2 regions of the Streptomonospora arabica genome follow, and region 2 is predicted to be linked to the other one. Evidence: riboswitches for the same ligand, from Rfam matches in the RefSeq annotation. Region 2 holds a riboswitch; the other holds the start of a gene.
What was found. A riboswitch is a leader RNA that binds a small molecule or an ion and turns the genes downstream of it on or off. The one in region 2 is predicted to bind glycine.
Positions count from the first base shown of each region.

Region 1: it holds a riboswitch for glycine, as region 2 does, so the genes downstream of both, gcvP (aminomethyl-transferring glycine dehydrogenase) here and gcvT (glycine cleavage system aminomethyltransferase GcvT) in region 2, are expected to answer to the same signal.

Region 1 covers NZ_BAAAQI010000012.1:42,223-49,300, forward strand. Annotated here, with positions in the region: gene gcvP (aminomethyl-transferring glycine dehydrogenase) at 1-1,813, opposite strand, end outside; glycine riboswitch at 1,933-2,022, opposite strand; gene ABD284_RS18190 (MerR family transcriptional regulator) at 2,306-2,902, opposite strand; gene ABD284_RS18195 (FAD-binding protein) at 3,485-4,756, shown strand; gene ligD (non-homologous end-joining DNA ligase) at 4,772-5,677, opposite strand; gene ku (non-homologous end joining protein Ku) at 5,794-6,903, shown strand; gene ABD284_RS18210 (ATP-dependent DNA ligase) at 6,992-7,078, opposite strand, start outside.
Region 2 covers NZ_BAAAQI010000004.1:289,903-296,980, forward strand. Annotated here, with positions in the region: gene ABD284_RS09705 (NAD(P)/FAD-dependent oxidoreductase) at 1-68, shown strand, start outside; gene ABD284_RS09710 (ferredoxin) at 52-243, opposite strand; gene pip (prolyl aminopeptidase) at 380-1,339, opposite strand; gene ABD284_RS09720 (3-deoxy-7-phosphoheptulonate synthase) at 1,836-2,891, shown strand; glycine riboswitch at 3,219-3,318, shown strand; gene gcvT (glycine cleavage system aminomethyltransferase GcvT) at 3,365-4,486, shown strand; gene gcvH (glycine cleavage system protein GcvH) at 4,663-5,043, shown strand; gene ABD284_RS09735 (serine hydroxymethyltransferase) at 5,048-6,319, shown strand; gene ABD284_RS09740 (L-serine ammonia-lyase) at 6,424-7,078, shown strand, end outside.

The sequences.
Region 1 (7,078 bases), on a different contig from region 2:
CGTCGCGCCCCCGCTCGCCGCGCCCGCGGTGGTAGCCGCGGATGGCCAGCAGCCCGGCCAGCTCGCCCTGGGAACCGGCGTTGGGCTGCAGCGACACCGCGTCGTAGCCGGTGATCTCGGCGAGCCACCGCTCCAGGTCGCGCACGATGCGCACGGTCCCGGCGGCCTGCTCCAGCGGCGCGAAGGGGTGCAGCGACGCGAACTCCGGCCAGGTCACCGACTCCATCTCGGCCGTGGCGTTGAGCTTCATCGTGCACGAGCCCAGCGGGATCATGCTGCGGTCCAGCGCCAGGTCCTTGTCGGCGAGGCGGCGCATGTAGCGCAGCAGCGAGGTCTCGCTGCGGTGGGCGGAGAAGACCGGGTGGGTCAGGTAGTCCACCCCTCGGCGCAGCTCCTCCGGCAGGGCCGCGCGCCGGTCGGCGCCGGCGGTCCGGCCGGGGACGCTCTTGCCGAAACCGGTGAACGCCGCCACCACGGCCTCGATGTCGGCGGTGGTGGTGTTCTCGTCGCAGCTGACGCCCACGGTGTCGGAGCCGGCGGCCAGCAGGTTGACGCCGCGCTCGGCGGCCGCCTCGACGACCGATCCCGCCGCCCCGGGCACGCGCACCCGCAGCGTGTCGAAGAACCGCTCGCCGACGACCTGGAACCCGGCCGCGCGCAGCCGCTCGGCGAGGTCGGCGGCGTGGCCGTGCACCCGCTCGGCGATCGCCCGCAGCCCGTGGGGCCCGTGGTAGACCGCGTACATGCCGGCCATCACCGCCAGCAGGACCTGGGCGGTGCAGATGTTGCTGGTGGCCTTCTCGCGGCGGATGTGCTGCTCGCGGGTCTGCAGCGCCAGCCGGTAGGCGGGCTTGCCCGCGTTGTCGACCGAGACGCCCACCAGGCGCCCGGGCAGCTGGCGCTGGAGCCCCTCGCGCAGCGACATGTAGCCGGCGTGCGGGCCGCCGAAGCCCATCGGGACCCCGAAGCGCTGGGTGGAGCCCACCGCGATGTCGGCGCCCATCTCACCCGGGCTGCGCAGCATCGTCAGCGCGAGGATGTCGGCGGCCACCACCGCCAGCGCGCCGCGCTCGTGCGCCTCGGCGATGACCGGGCGCGGGTCGCGCACCGCTCCGCTGCCGGCCGGGTACTGCACCAGCACGCCGAAGGCGTCGGTGTCGGGCAGCCCCTGCGACAGGTCGGCCACCACCACGTCGATGCCCAGCGGCTCGGCGCGGGTGCGCAGCACCGACAGGGTCTGCGGGAACACGTCGGAGTCGACGACGAAGACGTCGCTGCTGCCGCGGGTGGCGCGGCGGGCGAGGGTCATCGACTCGGCCGCGGCCGTGGCCTCGTCCAGCAGCGAGGCGCCCGAGACCGCCAGCCCGGTCAGGTCCGAGACCATCGTCTGGAAGTTCAGCAGCGCCTCCAGGCGCCCCTGGGAGATCTCCGGCTGGTAGGGGGTGTAGGCCGTGTACCAGGCCGGGTTCTCCATGATGTTGCGCAGGATGACGGGCGGGGTGGTGGTGTCGTAGTAGCCCTGACCGATCATCGAGGTCAGCACCCGGTTGCGGTCGGCCAGTGCGCGCAGCTCCGCCAGCGCCTCGGACTCGCCGGCCGCGGCGGGCAGCTCCAGCGGCGCCGGCTGCCCGGGGCGGGCGAGGATGCGCTCGGGCAGCGCCGCGGTCATCAGGTCGTCGGTGCTGCCGTAGCCGACCGCCTTGAGCATCTGCGCGAGCTCGGCGGAGTCGGGGCCGATGTGCCGGTCGGCGAAGTCGCGGGCCGCCGCGGCGCCGGCGTCCGGCCCTCGTTCACGGGTTGGCTGCTCCGTCATGGAGACCTCCTGGTCGCTGTGCCGCTTTCGCGGCTGCTCCTGTCTGGTCTCCCCCTCTGTCGCTCACGGCCCGCCAGGGCCGAGGCGCAGGCACGTCTCGCCTACCGCTCCAGAGTGGCCTCCTCCACGCGGTCCTTGGTGCCTGAGAGGTTACTGGGGAGTTTTGCCCCGTCGGCGCCCCGCTGTGGGGTCTCTCCCGCGTGGTATCGACGGCCGGATCGTGGTGTCGACTGCGTTGTTCGGTTGTGGGTCGTCCATTATGTACGGCCCTGATGGACCACAGGGCGGCGGGGGCGTACTGCCCGCCTTCGCGGTCGCGCGCGTGTCAGGCCCGCCGCACAGCCGACGTTACTGGATCCGGGCGCATTCGTGGAGTGCACGCGGGTAGGCGCGCATCACACCCGCGCCGCCGCCCGCGGACCGGGCGGCCGGCGCCGGCGAGCGCGGACGGGGAGGCCGGCGCGGCCGGCGGAGTCCGCGGGAGGCCGGAGGTCAGCCGGTCTTGCGCTCGCGGCGGCGCCGCGCCAACTCGTCGGCGGGCCGCGCCTGCGGGCTCAGCGACCCGCCAAGCTCCTCGCCGGGAACCTCGTCGAGAGCGCCCTCGAGCTCGCGCCACACGCGCCCCAGGGCGATCCCGAACACGCCCTGCCCGCCCTGCATCAGGTCGACGACCTCGTCGGGCGACGTGCACTCGTAGACGCTGACGCCGTCGCTCATCAAGGTGACCTGGGCGAGGTCGGCGGTACCGCGGTAGCGCAGGTGGTCCACCGCCGGGCGGATCTGCTGCAGGGAGATGCCGGTGTCGAGCAGCCGCTTGACGACCTTGAGCAGCAGGACGTCGCGGGAGTCGTACAGCGGGGGCCTACCGCCCTCCTGCTGCACGGTGGGGCCGACCAGGCCGGTGCGGGCCCAGTAGTCGAGTTGCCGATAGGTGATTCCGGCGGCCGCACATGCCGTGGGGCCGCGATAACCGACGTCCATAGGCAGCGCCACCACGTCCTCTTCGCACAGCAGGCCCTGCTCCCCAGCTCGCCGTATCGCTGTATGCCTGAGAGCGGAGGTTTGCTGCTCACCGCTAGTAACCGCCACGCCGAACCTCCGGCTCCTCGGCCCACGGCGGTTTGACAGGGGGCATGAAGGGTGCGCCGCGGGTTCCTTCGACATTGAAGGTAAGCCGGTCGCACGGACAGCGTCAACGACACCCATCGGCGCGTCGCGGAACCTGTTTCGCCGCCGCCGAGCACCGCCGCCGTCCATTTGCAAGCATAACCGAAGGACGGCTCGCGGGCGGCTTTCCCGCCTTCCTGACCTGCACCGGAACCGGAGCACCGGACCGGGCGGCGACCCGGGTGCCGCGCCGGCGCCCGCGGGGCGCGTCCACATACCCGCGACACGCCGTCGCCGAAACCGTCGCGTCCAGGCGGATCCGGCCGCCGCGGCCGCCGCCACCGCGACCGGGCCGCCCGGTTCGCACGGTTCCCCCACCCGCGTGCGGCGCCCCGACGCGCGCGGGCCGCTGCGGCCCGCTGCCCGAGCGGCCCTCGCACCGGGGCCCTCGCCGGCCCGGGTGCCCGCGCGAGGGGGGACACCGCGTCTGGTATCTCTGGTGGCTGCCACAACGGGCGGCCGCCGGCCGCCGCGTTCCATCCGTCTCCCCGGAAGGGGCAGCAGGTGAACCGGCCTACCACGAACTGGGCGGGCAACATCGGCTTCGCCGCCGAGCGCCTCCACCACCCCTCCACCGTCGCCGAGGTGCAGGCCGCCGTCGCCCGCGCCGAGCGGGCACGGGCCCTGGGCAGCGGGCACTCCTTCAACGCCGTCGCCGACACCCCCGGCGACCTCGTCTCGCTCGCCCGCCTGCCGCGCACGATGGAGCTGGACACCGCGGCCGGAACCGTCCAGGTGGGCGCGGGCGTGCGCTACGCCGAGCTGGCGCAGTGGCTCCAGGAGCGCGGCCGCGCCCTGCACAACCTGGGATCACTCCCCCACATCTCGGTGGCCGGGTCGGTCGCCACCGCCACCCACGGCTCCGGCGACGCCAACGGCAACCTCGCCACCGCGGTGGAGGCGCTGGAGCTGGTGACCGCCGAGGGCGACCTGGTGAGCCTGAGCCGGGCCGAGAACGGCGCCGAGTTCGACGGCGCGGTCGTGGCGCTCGGCGCGCTCGGGATCGTGACCGCGATGACGCTGCGCACCGAACCGGACTTCGACGTCGCCCAGAGCGTCTACGAAGGCCTGCCGCTGGAGGCGCTGGACGAGGACTTCGACGCGATCACCGGCGCCGCCTACAGCGTCAGCCTGTTCACCCGCTGGCGCGACCCGGTGGTCGACCAGGTGTGGCTCAAGCACCGGGTGGGCGGCGGCCCGCCCGCCGGCGGCGCCGACGGCTTCTTCGGAGCGCGGCCGGCGGACGGGCCCCGCCACCCCGTGCCGGAGATGTCGGCCGAGCACTCCACCCGGCAGCTGGGCGTGGCGGGCCCCTGGTCGGAGCGGCTGCCGCACTTCCGCCCCGGATCGCCGCCCAGCAGCGCAGGCGAGGAGCTCCAGGCGGAGTACCTGCTGCCGCGCGGCGCGGCCGTCGCGGCGCTGCGGGCGCTGGAGCCGCTGCGCGAGCGCATCGCCCCCGTCCTGCAGGTCCACGAGATCCGCACGATCGCCGCCGACGGGCTGTGGCTGAGCCCGAGCCACCGCCAGGACACCGTCGGCTTCCACTTCACCCTGGTCCCCGACACCGCCGCGGTGCTGCCGGTGCTGGAGCTCATCGAGGAGCGGCTGGACCCCTTCGGCGCCGTGCCGCACTGGGGCAAGCTGTTCACCGCGCCGGCCGGGTCGCTGCGCGGGCGCTACAGCAGGATGCGCGACTTCGCGGCGCTGGCCCGCCGGTTCGACCCGCGCGGCAAGTTCGCCAACGCGTTCCTGCGCGAGCACGTCCTCGGCGGCTGACGCCGCCCCGCTGTCCTACAGCCGCTCGATGGCCCGGCGGGGCGAGCGGGCGTGGCGGGCCATGTCGCGCCAGGGCTCGGCCCCCGAGCGCTCGGGGAGGGTGCGCACCGTCCAGTGCCGGGCCGTGTCCACGCGCTCCAGCTCGTCCCAGGACAGCGGGGCCGCCACCGGCGCTCCGGGCAGCGCGCGCACCGAGTACGGCGCCACCGCCAGCTGGGCGTAGCCGTTGCGCAGGTAGTCCAGGAACAGCCGGTCGCCGCGGCTGCGCTTGCGGAACCGCGTGGTCAGCTCGTCGGGGCGGCGGCGCGCGACCAGTTCGGCGATGACGTGGGCGAAGTCGCGGGCCTGGCCGGCGTCGATCTCGGGGCGGATGGGCGCGACCACGTGCATGCCGCGCGAGCCGGTGGTCATCACGAACGCGGCCAGGCCCAGGCTTTCCAGCACCTCGCGGACGTCGTAGGCCGCGCGGCGCACCTGCGCGAAGTCGTCGCCGGGCGGGTCGAGGTCGATGACGAGCCGGTCGGGGCGGCGCAGGTCGCCGACCCTGGTCAGCCACGGGTGCAGGGTGATGGCGGCCTGGTCGGCCAGCCATACCAGGGTGGCGGCGTCGTCGCAGACCAGCATCTCGTTCCCGGCGCGGCCGTCGTCCTTGGCCACGTGCACCGACCCGGCCCACGGGGGCGCGTAGGAGGGGCGGTTCTTGACGTAGAAGCCGCCCTCGGGGTCGGCGATGCCGTGCGGGTAGCGCTGCACGGCCAGCGGGCGCCCCCGCAGGTGGCGCAGCATCGGCCCGGCGACCGCGCGGTAGTACTCGGCCAGCTCGCGCTTGGTGACCCCGCCCGGCTCGAACAGCTCCTTGCCGGGCCGGCTGATGCGGACCCGGTGGGCGCCCACCCGCCATGTCAGCGCTTCCGTGTCCAACCGTGCCCTCCCCCGCCCGCGCCGGCGTGTTCGCGTGCGTCTTTACCCGCGGCCTGCGGCGTTTTACCTGGTAACGGGCAGTATGAGAGGTAAGCCCGAGCGGAAGGAGGCGCCCGATGGCCTCTCCGGTGTGGAAGGGAACACTGTCCTTCGGTCTGGTGAGCCTGCCGGTGCGGCTGTTCAGCGCGCGCGAGCGCCACGGCACCCGGTTCCACCAGTTCCAGCGCGACACCTCCGACCGCATCCGGTACCGGAGGGTCAACGAGCGCACCGGCAAGGAGGTGGACTCCGCCGAGATCGTGCGCGGCACCAAGGCCGACGCCTCCTCGGGCGCCGACGAGTACGTCATCGTCGAGCCCCGGGAGATGGAGGAGATCGCGCCCGGCCGGTCCAGCTCTCTGGAGATCACCGCGTTCGTGCCGGCCGACGACGTCGAGGCGCTGTGGTACGACTCCGCCTACTACGTCGCCCCCGAGTCCAAGGGGTCGGCCAAGCCCTACCGGCTGCTGTGCCGGGCCCTGGAGCACTCGGGCCGACTCGGGCTGACCACGCTGGTGATGCGCGAGCGCCAGCACCTGGCGGTGGTGGGACCCCAGCAGGGCGTCCTCACGCTGAGCACGCTGTGGTGGGCCGACGAGGTCCGCGACCCGGAGGAGACGCTGCCCGCCATCCCCGAAACCGACCTGGGCGAGCGCGACCTGGACTTGGCCGAGCAGCTGATCGGCGCCATGGCCGAGGAGTGGCGGCCCGAGGCGTACACCGACGACTACCAGGAGCGCATCGACGAGCTGATCCGTGCCAAGAGCGCGGGCGAGCGGGTGCGCTACGCCGAGGAGGGGCCGCCGCCCGAGACCAACGTCGTGGAGCTGACCGAGGCGCTGCGCGCCAGCCTGCGCGGCGGCGAGGAGGAGTCCCCGGCCTCCCGGTCCGGCAAGGGCGGCCGGGGCGGAGCCCGGCGCGGCCGCTCCGCTGACGGCGGCGCCGGGAAGGGCGGCACCGCGAAGGACCGCGCCGGGACCGGCGGAAAGGGCGGGGCCCGTTCCCGCGGAGGCGGCGGCGCGGCGCCCGAGCCGCGCGAGGCGCCGCTCTCCGAGCTGTCCAAGCGCGAGCTGTCGCGGCTGGCCTCCGAGCTGGACGTCCCCGGCCGGTCGAAGATGGACCGCGCCGAGCTGGAGGAGGCCGTCGAGCGCGCCCGCTCGGGCGGATCGGCGCGCTCGGCCTCCTGACCCCGCGGGCGGTTGCGGCGCCCGGGGTGGTCGAGGAACTCCGCGCGTTCCTCGACCGGATCCGGCCGGGCCTGCGGCGGCGCCCATCTCAGCCCTCGATGGACAGGTCGGTGGGCACGTCGGCCGGCTCCAGGTCGGTGCGGGGGCGGACATAGCCCACCGCGTGGCGCCAGCG
Region 2 (7,078 bases):
TGCGCCGGCTCCTGGCCGAGCCCACCACCTGGGAGGACGCGCTGGCCGAGGTCAGCCCTCGATCGTGATGGCCTGCTTGGGGCACATGCGGGCGGCCTCCTCGACCTCGGCCCGCAGGTCCTCCGGGGGCTCCTCCTGCAGCACGTAGAGGAAGTCGTCCTCACGCACCTCGAAGACCTCCGGCACCACGCCCATGCACACCGCGTTGCTCTCGCACCGGTCGAAGTCGACGTTGACCCGCATGGTTCTCCTCGCTCTGCGCCGTCGGGCCGCTGCTTGCGCGTCCGAGCCTAATCCCGCACCGAGCGGCCGCGGACCCGCGGGCGGATGGCGCGCCCCCCGCCACTGGAGACGCCTCCCAGACGCTTTCAGCCCCCTCTCAGGCGTCGGCGAAGGCGTCGGTGGCCTCGATGAGGTGGTGCAGGATGCCGGGTTCGCTGAAGGCGTGGCCGGCGTCGTCGACCAGGTGGAACTGCGCCTCGGGCCAGGCCCGGTGCAGGTCGTGTGCGGTCTTGACCGGGGTGCACACGTCGTAGCGGCCCTGCACGATCACGCCGGGGATGCCGCTCAGCCGGTCGGCGCCGTCGATCAGCTGGCCGGGGGTGAAGAAGCCGCCGTGGGCGAAGTAGTGGTTCTCGATGCGGGCGAAGGCCAGCGCGTACTCCGCCTCGGCGTGCTGGGCGCGCACGCGCTGGTCGGGCAGCAGGGTGATGGTCGAGCCCTCCCACAAGCTCCAGGCGCGGGCCGCGGCCAGGCGCACATCGGGGTCGGGCGAGGACAGCCGGTGCGCGTAGGCCCCGATGAGGTCGTCGCGCTCCTCCTCGGGGATGGGCGCGAGGTAGTGCTCCCACAGGTCGGGGAAGAGGTAGCTGGCGCCGTTCTGGTAGAACCAGCGGAGCTCCTCGTTGCGCAGGGTGAAGATCCCCCGCAGGACCAGTTCGCTGACCCGCCGGGGGTGCTCCTCGGCGTAGGCCAGCGCCAGCGCGCTGCCCCACGAACCGCCGAACACCTGCCAGCGGTCCACGCCCATCATCGTCCGCAGGCGCTCCAGGTCCTCCACCAGCGCCCAGGTGGTGTTGGTCTTGAGGTCCACGTCCATGCCGGCGGCGTGGGGGGTGCTGCGGCCGCAGTTGCGCTGGTCGAAGAGCAGCACGCGGTAGCGCTCGGGGTCGAACAGGCGGCGGTGGTCGGGTGAGCAGCCCGCACCCGGTCCCCCGTGCAGGAACACCGCAGGCTTGCCCGCCGGGTTCCCGCACAGCTCCCAGTAGATCCGGTGTCCATCGCCCACGTCGAGCATGCCGGAGTCGTAGGGTTCGATGGACGGGTACAGCGTGCGCATGGGTTAGGCGTCCTTCGTCGCAGATGTGGCCGCGGACAATCCTAGAACCGGGACGACCGGGCGCAGTGCCGCGCGTCCGCCGCGGGACGGCGTTTCCCGGCACTCGGGCGCAGCGCCGGAAGCCCGGCCACGCCGAGGGTTTCGCACGCCGCGGCGGATTTGCGCGCCAAGATCGTTCCAGCGCACGGCATCGTCCCCGCTGCCCGCCCCGCGCCTGCGCCTCCCGCGCTGCCGGGCGCGCCGCGGCCGCCGGGCGTCCCCGCGGCGGAGCCCGGCTCCAGAGTGTGTCCAGGGTCACATGAAACGCCGCGAACCTGCGCGGACACCGGCTTCGGGCCGTGCGCGCCGAGGCGCACCACACCCGGCGGCTCCGAAAGGGCCGCGGCCGGGTGCGCGGGGCGGCGCCCCGGAACACTCCGGCACCCCGCACGCCGCCCACCCGCGTTAGTGTTCTGAGTGGGTCCGCAGGTGAGACGGAAGTAGGGACACAGAAGGCATGCCCAACACCAATGACACGCGCGTCGCCAGCTACCAGCCGCTGATCGCGCCCAAGGACCTCCTCGCCGAGCTCCCGATGGGACCGGAGCGCGCCGCGCTGGTCGAGGACGCCCGCGGCGAGGTCAAGCGCGTGCTCGACGGCGCCGACGACCGCCTGCTGGTCATCGTTGGGCCCTGCTCCGTGCACGACCCCGAGGCCGCGCTGGACTACGCCGAGCGGCTCAAGGCGCTGACGCCGTCCCTGAGCGAGGACCTCTGCCTGGTCATGCGCGTCTACTTCGAGAAGCCGCGCACCACGCTGGGCTGGAAGGGGCTCATCAACGACCCCGGGCTGGACGAGAGCTACGACGTGCACCGCGGCCTGCGCACCGCGCGCAAGCTGCTGCTCGACATCGGCTCGATCGGCGTGCCGGCCGGCACCGAGTTCCTCGACCCCATCACCCCGCAGTACATCGCCGACGCGGTGGCCTGGGGCGCGATCGGCGCCCGGACCACCGAGAGCCAGGTCCACCGCCAGCTCGGCAGCGGCCTGAGCATGCCGGTGGGCTTCAAGAACGGCACCGACGGCGACGTGCAGGTGGCAGTGGACGCCTGCGGCGCCTCCGCGGCCTCGCACACCTTCTTCGGAATCGACCCCTCGGGCGCGGGCTCGGTCGTGGTCACCGCGGGCAACCCCGACTGCCACGTCATCCTGCGCGGCGGACGCAGCGGCCCCAACTACGACGCGGCCGGCGTCGCGCCCGCGCTGGAGGTCGTCGAGCGCTCCGGACTGCCGCGGCGGCTGATGATCGACGCCAGCCACGCCAACAGCGGCAAGGACCACACCCGCCAGCCGGGGGTGGCCGACGCCATCGCGGCGCAGGTCGCCGACGGTCAGCGCGGCATCATCGGCGTGATGCTGGAGAGCTTCATCGAGGAGGGCGCCCAGAAGCTGGGCGACCCCGCGGAGCTCTCCTACGGGCGCTCCATCACCGACACGTGCATGAGCTGGTCGACCACCGAGGACGTGCTGGGCCGGCTCGCCGAGGCGGTACGCAAGCGCCGCTCGGTCTAAGCGCCGGAGCCCGCTGCCCCGCCCGCGGCCGAGGGCGCCCGGACTCGCCGCGGGCCGCGCGCCGCGGACGCCTTTCGGGGGCGCCGCCGGAGGGACCCGGCGCTCGGGTGCCGCCGGCGCCCCCGGCTCCGCGGCGGTCGGCGTCTCCGCTGGCAGGTGCGGTGAAGTGGGCGTTTCGTGTCCCCTTGGCTGTTCGCGCGAAAGCCGCACTGCTAGCCTGGAACCGGTCGTTGAATCCGTACGGGAGAGAGTCCGTGCAGCCGGCACGGGCCGCCGAAGGAGCAATTCCTCCCCAGAGAACCTCTCAGGCGCGCCGGACCGTACGGTCGAGACCACTCTGGAAAGCAGGGGCGTTCGAGCCCCTCGCCGAAGGTGCAAGCCGCGTTCGCGCGGCGAAGCTCTCAGGCATCATGACAGAGGGGGAGGATGGCAACGCCTGTCACGAAACGACGTCCATCCTCTCGGGAGTGAGAATGACTGCGCCGGACGACGGATCGGCACTGCGGACAACGCCGCTGCACGCCGTCCACGAGCGGGCCGGGGCCACCCTGGTCGGCTTCGCGGGCTGGGAGATGCCGCTGCGCTACGGCGGCGAGCGCGCCGAGCACGCGGCCGTGCGCGAGACGGCCGGACTCTTCGACCTCTCCCACATGGGCGAGATCCACATCACCGGCCCCCAAGCCGCCGACATGCTGGACTACGCCCTCGTGGGCCATCTGTCCAAGGTCGCGCCGGGCCGCGCCCGCTACACCATGATCACCGCGGCCGACGGCGGCGTCCTCGACGACCTCATCGTGTACCGGCTCGCCGACGACGAGTACCTGGTGGTGGCCAACGCGGCCAACACCGGGACCGTGCTCGCCGCCCTCAGCGAGCGCGCGGCGGGCTTCGGCGCCCTCGTCGAGGACCGTTCCGCCGACTACGCGCTGATCGCCGTGCAGGGCCCGGCCGCCGTCGACATCCTGGCGCCGCTCACCGACGCCGACCTGAGCACCATCAAGTACTTCGCGGGATACTCCCACCAGGTCGCCGGGCACCCGGTGCTCCTGGCCCGCACCGGCTACACCGGCGAGGACGGCTTCGAGATCTTCCTCAGCCCCGGCGACGACGCGCCCGCCGTGTGGGACGCCCTGATCAAGGCGGGCGAGCCGCACGGCCTGCTCCCGGCCGGGCTCTCCGCCCGGGACACGCTGCGCCTCGAAGCCGGCATGCCCCTCTACGGCAACGAACTGGACGCCCGGACCACCCCCTTCGAGGCCAACCTCGGCCGGGTCGTCAAACTGGACAAGCCCGGCGACTTCGTGGGCCGCGACGCGCTGCAGAGCGTCGCCGACTCCGGCCCGCGCCGCCGCCTGGTCGGCCTGGTGGCCCGCGGCCGCCGTCCGCTGCGCAAGGACAACACGGTCCTGCTGGACGGCGAGCCCGTGGGCGTGGTCACCAGCGGGGCGCCCTCGCCCACGCTGGGCAAGCCCGTCGCCATGGCCTACATGGACAGCGGGGCCGACCCGTCCTCGGGCGAGACCGCCGTGGACGTGCGCGGCCGCGCCGAGGCCGTCGACGTCGTCGACCTGCCGCTCTACCGCCGGGAGCGCTGACCCCGGCGGCGGCCGAAGCGCGCACACAGCGTGCGCGGCCGCAGGCCGAAGCGGCAGAATTCGACTGGGTGGAACCGCCGACGGTCCACGCCGAACCGGTCGGGCGGCCACACGCGAAGGCGCCGCGCCCTACCCGGTCCCAGACCCGGACAACGACGACCTCCTGGAGATTTGAATTGAGCGTTCCCGCGGAGCTGAACTACACGAGCGACCACGAGTGGGTGGCGGTCAGCGACGGTGTCGCCACAGTCGGCATCACCGCATTCGCCGCCGAGGCGCTCGGCGACATCGTCTACGTCGAACCGCCGGAGACGGGCACCACCGTCGCCGCCGGTGAGACCTGCGGGGAGGTGGAGTCCACCAAGTCCGTCAGCGACCTGTACGCGCCGGTCAACGGCGAGGTCGTCGACGTGAACCAGGCTGCGGTGGACAATCCCGAGGTCATCGGGACCGATCCCTACGGCCAGGGGTGGCTCTTCAAGGTGGAGGTCACCGAGGAACCGTCCGAGCTGCTCTCTCCGGAGCAGTACACGCAGTTGACCGAAGGCGAAGGTTGATCACATGCCCTCTCAGCGGAATCTGCTCGACCAGTCCCTCGAACAGCTCGATCCGGAAATCGCCGCAGCCGTCGGCGCCGAGCTCAACCGGCAGCGCGACACGCTGGAGATGATCGCCTCGGAGAACTTCGCTCCGCAGGCGGTGCTGGAGGCCCAGGGTACGGTCCTGACCAACAAGTACGCCGAGGGCTACCCCGGCAAGCGCTACTACGGGGGCTGCGAGCACGTCGACGTGGTCGAGCAGCTCGCGATCGACCGGGCGAAGGCGCTGTTCGGCGCCGAGCACGCCAACGTGCAGCCGCACTCGGGCGCCCAGGCCAACACGGCCGTCTACTTCTCGCTGCTCAAGCCGGGCGACACGATCCTGGGCCTGGACCTCGCGCACGGCGGCCACCTGACCCACGGCATGAAGCTGAACTACTCCGGCAAGATCCTCAACGCGGTCGCCTACCACGTCCGCCCCGAGGACGGCACCGTCGACTACGACGAGGTCGAGAAGCTGGCCAAGGAGCACCGGCCGAAGATGATCGTCGCCGGCTGGTCGGCCTATCCGCGCCAGCTGGACTTCGCGCGGTTCCGCAAGATCGCCGACGACGTCGACGCCCTGTTCATGGTCGACATGGCGCACTTCGCCGGCCTGGTGGCGGCCGGGCTGCACCCCAGCCCGGTGCCCCACGCCGACGTGGTCACCACCACCACGCACAAGACCCTGGGCGGTCCGCGCGGCGGGCTCATCCTCAGCAAGGAGGAGTTCGGCAAGAAGATCAACTCCGCCGTGTTCCCCGGCATGCAGGGCGGACCGCTGGAGCACGTGATCGCCGGCAAGGCGGTCTCGCTGAAGGTCGCGGCGGGCGAGGAGTTCGCCGACCGGCAGCGGCGCACCGTCTCCGGCGCCAAGATCCTGGCCGATCGGCTGATGCGCGAGGACGCCGTGCAGTCGGGCGTGCGGGTGCTCAGCGGTGGCACCGACGTCCATCTCGTACTCGTCGACCTGGTCAACTCCCAGCTCAACGGCAAGGAGGCGGAGGACCGGCTGCACGAGATCGGCATCACGGTCAACCGCAACGCCGTACCCGACGACCCGCGGCCGCCCATGGTGACCTCGGGACTGCGCATCGGCACCCCCGCGCTTGCCACGCGCGGGTTCGGCGACGAGGACTTCACCGAGGTCTCCGACGTCATCGCCGAGGCGCTCAAGCCGGAATACGACGCCGCGGCGCTGCGCGGCCGCGTCGAGGCGCTCGTACGCAAGAATCCGCTCTACCCGGAGCTGTAGAGGGCAGTCCCCTGCCCTCCTGGTGCGGCCGGGGCGTGCTCGGCACTCCGCCCCGGCCGCACCGAACACCGAAATCGCTCCTGTTACCCGCAAGGAGGGCAGGAATGGCAATCAGCGTCTTCGACCTGTTCACCATCGGCATCGGTCCGTCGAGCTCGCACACCGTGGGGCCGATGCGGGCCGCACGCAGGTTCGCCGAGGGGCTGGCCGAGTCCGGGCTGCTGGAGCGCACCGCCGCGGTGCGCGCCGAGCTGTACGGCTCGCTGGCACTGACCGGCAAGGGGCACGGCAGCGACCGCGCCGTGGTACTCGGGCTGCTCGGGCAGACGCCCGAGGGCGTCGACGTCGACGCCGCCGCGGCGACGGTCGAGCGTGTACGCACGGAGCACCGGCTCGCCCTGGCCGGCGTCCGCGAGGTCGACTTCGACCCCGAGACGCACCTGGACTTCCGCCGCAAGGAGACGCTCCCGGGCCACCCCAACGGCATGCGCTTTTTGGCCCTGGACTCCGCGGGCACGGAGCTGCGGGCCCACACCTACTTCTCGGTGGGCGGCGGCTTCGTCGTCGACGAGGAGGCCGTGGGCGCCGACCGGATCACGGCCGACGAGACTCCGCAGCCCTACCCGTTCTCCAGCGCGGCCGAACTGCTGGAGACCTGCCGCGAGACCGGCATGTCCATCAGCGCCGTCATGCTCGCCAACGAGCGGGCGTTCGGGCGCACCGACGAGGAGATCGGCGAGGGCCTGCTGGAGATCTGGC